DNA from 4 places in the Pseudovibrio sp. Ad26 genome. Region 1 is predicted to be linked to each of the others. Evidence: riboswitches for the same ligand, from Rfam matches in the RefSeq annotation. Region 1 holds a riboswitch; each other region holds the start of a gene.

Region 1 (2,196 bases):
TGCAGTGCTTAATACCAGTATGCAAGTGCTCATGGGTTTGCGTCACAGAAAGGTTTAAACGGCTAGCAATTTCTCTTAGCTTAAGCCCCTCCAGACGGTGCAATTCAACGACTTTGCGTGTTATTTGTGGTAATTCGGCAAGCGCTTTTATGACCAGTTTAAGCTCCTGTTTGCCGGCTAACGCACTCTCCTGAGTTGGCTTTTGTTCCGAATAGGATGTAATTGGAGTTTCATGATCAAATCTCTGAAGTTCCCGTTGTTGCTTGCGCAATTGGTCGATGCAAAGATTGTGAACGATACGACGAAGGTAGCTGTCTGGTGCGTTGGGTGATTTGGAGCCAATCCGTAGGAAGGCATCCTGAACAATGTCCTCACTGAGCGCCCAGTCTTTGGTTATGGATGCAGCATAGCGGACCAGCCCCTCGTAATTTTTTGTATGTATTTTTACATGCTGTTGGGATTTGGTCACGAAACGGAGCCGTTCACTAAAACGAGTATACGGGGAAATTGCAACCATTATATGATTTAATATGAGTATAATAGTCAAGTTATATTGTTGGTTGATTATCAGACAATTGCGCTCGCTATTGGTGTTCTTTAAGTGAAAGAGCGCGTGTGTAATACGAATTTGAAACTGGTTGCAGCAAACAGCATCAGGTAACGAGGGTAAGAAACTATGATCGTTGTATTAAATGGCGATTTGCGAAGCACGGCGCCAACTCAAAAACTCCGTTAAAAGTATAGGATAGGCCCCTCAAAACTGGGGTGAGGTATAGATACTGCTTCCAAACTCCACAGCATTAAATTGTGTAAAGTCATCCATATGTTGACCCACACTTACGTAAATGCACTATATGAGGCGTTCTTGGTTCTTGCGAGATGACTCGCAAGCTAAGAGGGAAGCTGGTGAAAATCCGGCACTGCCCCCGCAACTGTAAGCAGCGAGCAGGCGTTCGCTCATACCACTGGAGATGTTCTTCGGGAAGGTAGAAGGCCTGTGTTGGAGCTGTGTAGTCAGGAGACCTGCCAAGAGACTTTTAACAACCACAGGCGGAGGGCCTGAGCGGGTTGTGAGCAGGTCTGCCTTATGCGTGGGTCCCTGTCTCTCATCCCCAGCCTCTTCTCCTATGCTACGGGGACTAAAGCATGAGCATTACCGTATATTCCAAGCCTGCCTGTGTGCAGTGCACCGCAACCACTCGTGCGCTGGACAGCGCTGGAATCTCCTACGACGTGATTGACCTTTCTCAGGACACAGATGCTTTTGCTGCTGTGCAAGAACTTGGATACCGCCAGGTACCTGTTGTTGTCACAGGTGACCAACATTGGGCGGGTTTTCGCCCAGACAAGATAAGCGCGCTCGCCTGATACGTTGAGCGGGCTCGTCTATTTCTCAAGCCCATCTGGAAACACACATCGCTTTGTTGAATGCCTCGGCCACCCGGCTGAGCGCATACCGTATCGCACGTCTGAACCTATGTTGCAGATGGCGGATCCCTTTGTGCTCATCACACCAACATATGCGGATGGTGAGGGGCGAGGGGCGGTGCACAAACAGGTGATCCGTTTCTTGAATGATGCGGCCAATCGAAATTTGCTGCGAGGCGTCATCGCCTCGGGCAATCGCAATTTTGGGGCGTTTTTCGCTCATGCAGGGACAATTATTGCCGCGAAATGCAGTTGCCCATGCCTTTACAAGTTTGAACTTGCAGGCACGGAAACAGACATTGCGCGGGTTCGTCAGGGGCTAGATTTATTTTGGAAGCAACAACATTAGAGCAATCGGTGAATAGTCCGCAGGGACTTGATTACCATGCACTGAACGCCATGCTGAACCTCTATGATGTAGAAGGCAAAATCCAGTTTGAGGCTGACCGTCAGTCTGCACGTCAATACTTTTTGGAACATGTGAACCAGAACACCGTTTTCTTTCACTCTTTGGAGGAAAAACTCACCTACTTGGTGCGCGAGAATTACTATGAAGCGGAAGTTCTGGAGCAATACGACCCGGCGTTTGTGAAAGCCATTTTTGTGGCTACGTATGAGCGGAAGTTCCGTTTTCCGACTTTCCTTGGAGCGTTCAAATTCTACACTAGTTATGCGTTGAAGACGTTTGATGGCAAACGTTATCTGGAGCGCTATGAAGACCGCGTCGTTATGGTGGCGCTGGCGCTGGCACGTAGTGATGAAAACCTT
Region 2 (2,196 bases), on a different contig from region 1:
CTGTGACCATCCGTGCCTCGAGCAACAAAATATAGGTTCAGAGCCTCTGTGACATCGACTGAACCTTTTGCAGAAAAGGTCAGGTTCTCATAACCATCTTCATCTGCTGTGTCACTTTTTGGGGTTTGCGCACTAAATCCATCGGTATGGTAGCGCTGCACGTTCACTGCGATATCTGCTGTTTCAGTCGCCGCTTGAAATCCATAGGACGCGTTGACAGTTCCATAGCTGCCACCCTCAATGGCGACATTATGCTTCACGGTGCCCGGCGCAGCGCGTTTGGTGATGATATTGATAACACCTCCAACCGCTTGGCCGCCATATAATGCACTATGCGAGCCTTTTAGGATCTCGATACGTTCAACATCATTAAGTAAGACATGCTCAAGGCGAGCTTCAACTTGCGTACCAGACGGGTCAGCAATATCGACACCATCCAACAAAATCTTTGTGTAATAACCACTCATACCTCGAATGCGTAGAGAGCTTGTTTTTCCCGCGCCACCATTTTGCGAAAATGAAATTCCCGGGAGTTTTGTCAGGTATTCGGAGACAAACGTAGCGCCGTCGTTCTTTAGGTCTTCTTCGGTCACGACATGTGTTGTGGAGCCGACTTTACCGGCTTCGGTTTCCGTTCTGTTGGCGATGACGATGATGTCATCGAGCTCTGTCTCGTTTGCGGATGAGATAAGAGTTGAACTGAAGAGTGCTGAGAGGGCTACGCTGGACTTTAGAGTAGCTGCGATCCAAGATGTGTTACGCACGAGTTTGGTCCATCATTCACAGCATCCATGTTGGAGGCCATGCTGTTGATTGCATTGTGCGTCTTTGAAGAAACTTGGTTCTAACCCGTTGAAACAAAGTCAGATTCATCACCACTCAGACGCACTGTGAATGTCACCTGAACGGAATACCGCCCCTTAGCACGCCCCGTACCGTGGGTGAGTGACTGCATCTGGCAGGTCTCCTGGCTTGCGCGTCCTTATTGTTGCTCCGCCTTCCCAACACCGCTTTAAACAGCTGCATCAGTGGCATGTGTGAGCAACAACTCTACGCTTACAGTTGCGGGGGCAGCCACGGCTTTTCCAAATGGACCGTGTTCCCTTTTCATTTTCATCTGATCGACAAAAATACCAAATGCCCGGCTATTGATCAGATTTCAGGGGCTTCCGTCAACTGGCTGAGCGAGGAACTTGATAAAATTCGACCAATTGCCAGCTAAACTCACAGAATTTGCTGGAGAGAGCACATCACCATATCTTGCGGTGCGACCACTTAAGGCCGCACCTGCTAGGGATGCTTAGGCTCAGGACCCATTGATTTTTGGTGTTTTGTCTGATTCACTTCAGCCAAACCGGAGCTTTGATGTGAGTGATTTATTCTGGCTAACTGAACCTCAGATGGAGCGCCTGTGCCCCTTCTTTCCTAAATCACATGGCCGGCCACGGGTTGATGATCGACGTGTGTTAAGTGGTATTATCTTTATTATTCGCAATGGATTACGCTGGCGGGATGCACCCCAGGAATATGGCCCGCACAAGACCTTATATAACCGGTTTGTGCGTTGGTCGCACAAAGGTCTTTTTGAAAAGATCTTTGAGGAACTGGCCAGACCTACAGGCCCTGAGGCTGATGTCTTGATGATCGATGCAACACACCTTAAAGCTCACCGCACTGCTTCAAGTCTCAAAAAGGGGGCTGTGGCCCGCGCCTGATCGGGCGTACAAAAGGGGGAATGAACACAAAGCTGCACGCTGTTGGTGATGGCGCAGGCCGTCCGATCCGGCTTCATCTGACAGCTGGGCAAACCAGTGATTATAAGGGAGCTGAGGTGCTATTGCCGGATCTGCCTGCTGCCAGGGTCGTGATTGCAGATCGGGGCTATGACAGCAACAAGGTCAGAAAAACCGTGACAGATCAGAATATTGAAGCCTGCATTCCGTCACGCAAAACCCGCAAAAAGAAAGTCCCGTATTCCACCAGAACTTACAGAAAACGGCATAAGGTCGAAAACCTGTTCGCCAAGCTTAAGGACTGGCGACGTATTGCAATGCGATATGATCGCTGTGCCAGTATATTCAAATCCGCAATCTACATCGCTGCAACCGTCATATTCTGGCTATGAGTCCTGAGCCTAGGCCGCATCGCTGCCTTCTCGTTTGTTTAGCTCATGAAAATCAAAGCACAGCCGAGAAT
Region 3 (2,196 bases), on a different contig from region 1:
CAGGATCAGGGTGAGTTTTAGCGCAAAATGGAACGCCTCCGCTTTTGTGCGGAAGAGAGTTCTACCCAAATGGACTTTATGTCTTCGGCCAGCGGCACTTGATAGTGCTGCGCCTTCGCTTCGCGTGAACATGGTTTTCTACCCATCATTTTTCTTGTTTTCTGGATAGACGCGCACGCACGTGTTTTGTGAAGAGAAGAGGTGTTTAAGTAGAAGGGGAGGATAAAGAGAAAAATATGGCTCCCCGGGCCGGATTCGAACCAGCGACCAAGCGGTTAACAGCCGCTTGCTCTACCACTGAGCTACCGGGGATCATACTATGTTGCCATTGGCGGCGATCGATAAAAGAAGTGGCTCCCCGGGCCGGATTCGAACCAGCGACCAAGCGGTTAACAGCCGCTTGCTCTACCACTGAGCTACCGGGGATCACGATGATCTTGCCGTATGGCTGCAAACGAAAAAGAATGGCTCCCCGGGCCGGATTCGAACCAGCGACCAAGCGGTTAACAGCCGCTTGCTCTACCACTGAGCTACCGGGGATCATGACACCCTTGCGAGTTTGCCTCGCCGTTTGCGTGAGGAGGCTTTTACAGAGGCATGTTGTGTTTGCCAAGTCGTTTTTTGCGTATTTTTCGATTTGTGGACAGTTTCTCTATTTTTTTATTGAGATATCCAAGGGGGTTAGCCAGAAATCTCCAAAAACCGCGGATTTTGCGGGTTTGATTTTCTGGTGATGTTGGAATCCTCACAAAGACAATTGACAGGAGAGCTGATTGCGCCGCACATTGAAGGCCAGAACTCCAGTTTCTTTTTGTTCCGGCTCAGGCTTTGGAATGACAAGATTAAACGGGAATGCGGTTCCATATTTTATGGAGACAAGCCGCAGCTGCCCCCGCAACTGTGAGCGGTGAGACCTTAGCGAAAATCCCACTGGCCTTTTAAGGGCTGGGAAGGGGCTATGGTCGGTTGAGCCGCAAGCCAGGAGACCGGCTGGAGATATGATTTGACATAGGACTGCTGTCGGGTGGACGGCGAGAGGTGCTCATGACACATGTTTTTCTGTCTCCGTGCGAGACAGTTGCTCGACTTTCATATTCCCCAGGTGAAGCCCCGGCTTCTATATGCTTGCTGGCCAGCTAACAAAGATGGCTGAACAGAGAGGCGACCTTCGTGTTCGCCATTGCTTGGTTACGGGCGGTGCTCGTTCCGGGAAAAGCGCATATGCGGAAAAGCTGGTCATAAGCAGCGGGCGACGCCCGACTTATATTGCGACAGGCCAGGCCTTTGACGGTGAAATGGAGGAACGCATCGTGCATCATAAGGTGCAGCGTGGCGACCTTTGGGACACTGTTGAGGAGCCGTTGGAGCTTGTGCGCGTGCTGAAAACGCATGCCAGCAGCGATCGTGCGATCCTCGTTGATTGCCTGACACTTTGGCTTTCCAACCTTATGCATGCGGAGCGGGACTGGACCGTGGAGCTGGAGCGGCTTCAGGCAGTTCTTAGCTCTTTGCCATGCCCCGTTGTGTTTGTTGGCAATGAAGTGGGCATGGGCATTGTGCCTGAAAACGCCATGGCCCGCGCCTTTCGAGATGAAGCTGGACGCCTGAACCAGCGTATCGCCGACCTCTGCCATTTTGTGATGTTTGTGGCTGCTGGACAGCCTTTGCAGCTGAAGCCTGCTGTTTTTCCGGAGATTTCCCTATGACTGTTTCTTTTGCTGCGCCTTCTAAAAAAATCCCTGCTGTCATTATCACTGGTTTTCTGGGTGCCGGAAAAACAACGCTGGTGCGTAACCTGCTGATGAAGGCACAGAACAAGCGCATTGCGCTGATCGTCAATGAATTCGGTGAGATGGGCTTTGATGGCTCATTGGTCAATGGCTGTGCTGACCCGGACTGTTCTGCTGATGAAGTGGTGGAGCTGGCCAACGGCTGCATTTGTTGCACAGTAGCTGATGATTTTCTGCCAACCATGGAGATGCTTCTGGAGCGCGAGCAGGTGCCGGATGTTGTTGTGATTGAAACCTCTGGCCTTGCCCTGCCACAGCCGTTGGTGCGTGCGTTCAACTGGCCTTCTGTCAAGCCGCGCGTGACCGTTGACAGTGTGGTGACCGTGGTAGACGCACCGGCTGTTGCTGCTGGCAAAGTGGCCTGCGATGAAGAGGCTGTTGCTGCGCAGCGGGCAGCGGATGATGC
Region 4 (2,196 bases), on a different contig from region 1:
GTTCTTATACTCAGCGGTTTCGGTCTTGCAGCCAACTGGCGGTGAGCGGGATAATATCTTGCCGAGTTGGAGCTCAACCACAGCGCGGCATGGTATCGTGGAAAGCATTGAGCGTATGGCTCGGGCAGGGAGTCCGGAGTATGTGAAACTCGATGACCGTGTTGCTGTTTTGGTTGGCGATGGTGCTTTGTGGAGTGAGGTGCTGGCTGGCGCAGACAATGAAGTTATGCCACCCAAAGCTGGCGATAATTTTGGTAGCTTTGCTGATTATTCTGAGAGTGTGCGTGCCCATCTGTCATTACACGGGCCAAAGGCTGTTGGTGCAACGTATAGAGAGTTCGCCTTCCAGCCTTTGAAAGAGTTGGTGGGGTTTTTGAAAGAACATCACTTCCAGATCTGGGTTTTAAGCTTTGGAGACCATGAAGTAGATCGCACTATGGCGGAGTTGAACTACGGGCTTCCGAGATTTCGAGTTATCGAGGTTACTCCCCACGCGACTGCAGTGTCCTCAACAGATCTTGCTCGAACGATTTGGGAGAGGATAGGTACAGCACCTCAGATTTTTCTTGGACGATCTCACAGTGATCTTGGCTTTCTGAGACTTGCGGGCAAAGGTGAGGGGGTGCTTAAAATCCAAATTTCTGCCAGCCAAAATACTTCTACTCACACACCAGATTCAACTCCTGATGAATCTGGAGAGCAGCAAAACTCATGGAGCTTTGTGATTTCTCCTAAGGAGCATTGGCTAAGGAAATATTCGTGGCAGGCTCCTTCGGAGAGAACTTATAGTAAGAACTAATAGAAAATACTGAGACCTTCGTTGCAACCTGCATGAGATATATTTGATCTATTCTAGTTTTAATCGATTGAAAATCTGAGTGCATTTGTAATGTTAAATAATATCCGATGCTTCTGAGGTAATTTTATTTATTTTGATGAAGATCAATGAAGAGGTGGGGCACTCTGATATTTCTAAATACAGCTTCGGCTGGCACTCGGATGGGGGAGTGTCAACTTTCTTAAAGGCGTGTACCAACGGGTACACGCCTCTTTTTTTGCCCGCAGCTTTGGCGGGTTAAAATGGCCATTGCATTCCTCTGATTGTTGCTTATCCCAACTGCCTCTTATTTCTAGTTGTGTCTTCTCCTATAATTTAGGATATTCCCGCTGTTGGGTTCTGTAGAAGCCAAGCTTCTTGGATGAAAAGGGAATGCGGTAGGGATGACCAAAGATGGGCCCGAGCCGCAGCTGCCCCCGCAACTGTTACGTGGTGCGTTCTTCTTAAAAGCCACTGGAGATGATCTCTGGGAAGGCGGAGAACGCAGAAGCCATGAGCCAGGAAACCTGCCCGACACGACATAAACTCATGACCGCACGGAGGGTGCGAAGAGGAGCATATTATATGCATATTGAACCGGGTTACGTTTCCGCCGCCAAGGTTATTGCTGCCAATGCAGGTGCAGTCGGTGTTATTGTGTGGGGCTGCAAAGAGCAGGCCTCAGAATTTATGAAAGATCCGCTGATTCCTGTAAAAACGCTGTTGGCTGCGGTTTTCTTCTCTATTTTCATGCAGAGCTTCCATATGTCCGTTGGAGCATCCGAACTCCATTTTATCGGTGCAATGGCCATGTATCTGACACTGGGATTTACACCTGTTCTTCTTGGGTTTGCGCTCGGCTTGCTGTTGCAAGCGTTCGCGTTTGATCCGCAGGACATGTACCATTTGGGGGTCAACAGCCTATCTTTGATGCTGCCGCTTATCTCTGTACATTATTTGAGTGGCCGTCAGTTGTTCGCTAAGGATCTGACCAAACGTTTGACTTTTGCGCAGATCCTGAAGTTAGATGCGATGTATTATGCTGGTGTAACCGGCATGGTTGGTTTCTGGCTAATGATTGGTGACGTGGCTACGCCATTTACAGCTTGGGCGCAGTTTGCTCTGTCTTATCTGGCACTTGTTGCCTGTGAGCCATTGGTCACCTTCATCGCAGTGAAGGGACTTAAGGCCGTTGAGGGCAATGCAATTGTTCGGAACCTGACCGTGGTTCCGCAGCTGAAGCTGGCATAAGTTTTTTCAAGTTTGTTTGTTAATAGGGCGGTGGTGTAAATCTGCTGCCCTTTTTTCTTGCGTGTAAGTGATCAATCGTTGCCGTGAAATTCATCGTTTGAGGAGAAAAAGCGACGGATTTGATCGTC

What was found. Region 1 has a riboswitch for cobalamin ahead of nrdH (glutaredoxin-like protein NrdH). Riboswitches for the same ligand answer to the same signal wherever they lie in the genome.
Region 2: linked by a shared signal. The riboswitch ahead of PsAD26_RS13875 (TonB-dependent receptor) and the one ahead of nrdH (glutaredoxin-like protein NrdH) in region 1 are both predicted to bind cobalamin.
Region 3: linked by a shared signal. The riboswitch ahead of cobU (bifunctional adenosylcobinamide kinase/adenosylcobinamide-phosphate guanylyltransferase) and the one ahead of nrdH (glutaredoxin-like protein NrdH) in region 1 are both predicted to bind cobalamin.
Region 4: linked by a shared signal. The riboswitch ahead of PsAD26_RS24435 (energy-coupling factor ABC transporter permease) and the one ahead of nrdH (glutaredoxin-like protein NrdH) in region 1 are both predicted to bind cobalamin.

Annotation. Positions count from the first base shown of each region.
Region 1 covers NZ_LMCE01000109.1:5,560-7,755, reverse strand. The annotation lists gene PsAD26_RS23000 (sigma-70 family RNA polymerase sigma factor) at 1-469, opposite strand, end outside; cobalamin riboswitch at 850-1,046, shown strand; gene nrdH (glutaredoxin-like protein NrdH) at 1,147-1,368, shown strand; gene nrdI (class Ib ribonucleoside-diphosphate reductase assembly flavoprotein NrdI) at 1,373-1,777, shown strand; gene nrdE (class 1b ribonucleoside-diphosphate reductase subunit alpha) at 1,759-2,196, shown strand, end outside.
Region 2 covers NZ_LMCE01000058.1:249,608-251,803, reverse strand. The annotation lists gene PsAD26_RS13875 (TonB-dependent receptor) at 1-764, opposite strand, end outside; cobalamin riboswitch at 940-1,153, opposite strand; one part of gene PsAD26_RS28850 (IS5 family transposase) at 1,368-1,695, shown strand; one part of gene PsAD26_RS28850 (IS5 family transposase) at 1,695-2,125, shown strand; gene PsAD26_RS13860 (DMT family transporter) at 2,164-2,196, opposite strand, start outside.
Region 3 covers NZ_LMCE01000088.1:210,036-212,231, reverse strand. The annotation lists tRNA gene PsAD26_RS18140 (tRNA-Asn) at 238-312, opposite strand; tRNA gene PsAD26_RS18135 (tRNA-Asn) at 352-426, opposite strand; tRNA gene PsAD26_RS18130 (tRNA-Asn) at 466-540, opposite strand; cobalamin riboswitch at 801-1,010, shown strand; gene cobU (bifunctional adenosylcobinamide kinase/adenosylcobinamide-phosphate guanylyltransferase) at 1,146-1,706, shown strand; gene cobW (cobalamin biosynthesis protein CobW) at 1,703-2,196, shown strand, end outside.
Region 4 covers NZ_LMCE01000146.1:153,412-155,607, reverse strand. The annotation lists gene PsAD26_RS24440 (hypothetical protein) at 1-799, shown strand, start outside; cobalamin riboswitch at 1,156-1,367, shown strand; gene PsAD26_RS24435 (energy-coupling factor ABC transporter permease) at 1,403-2,068, shown strand.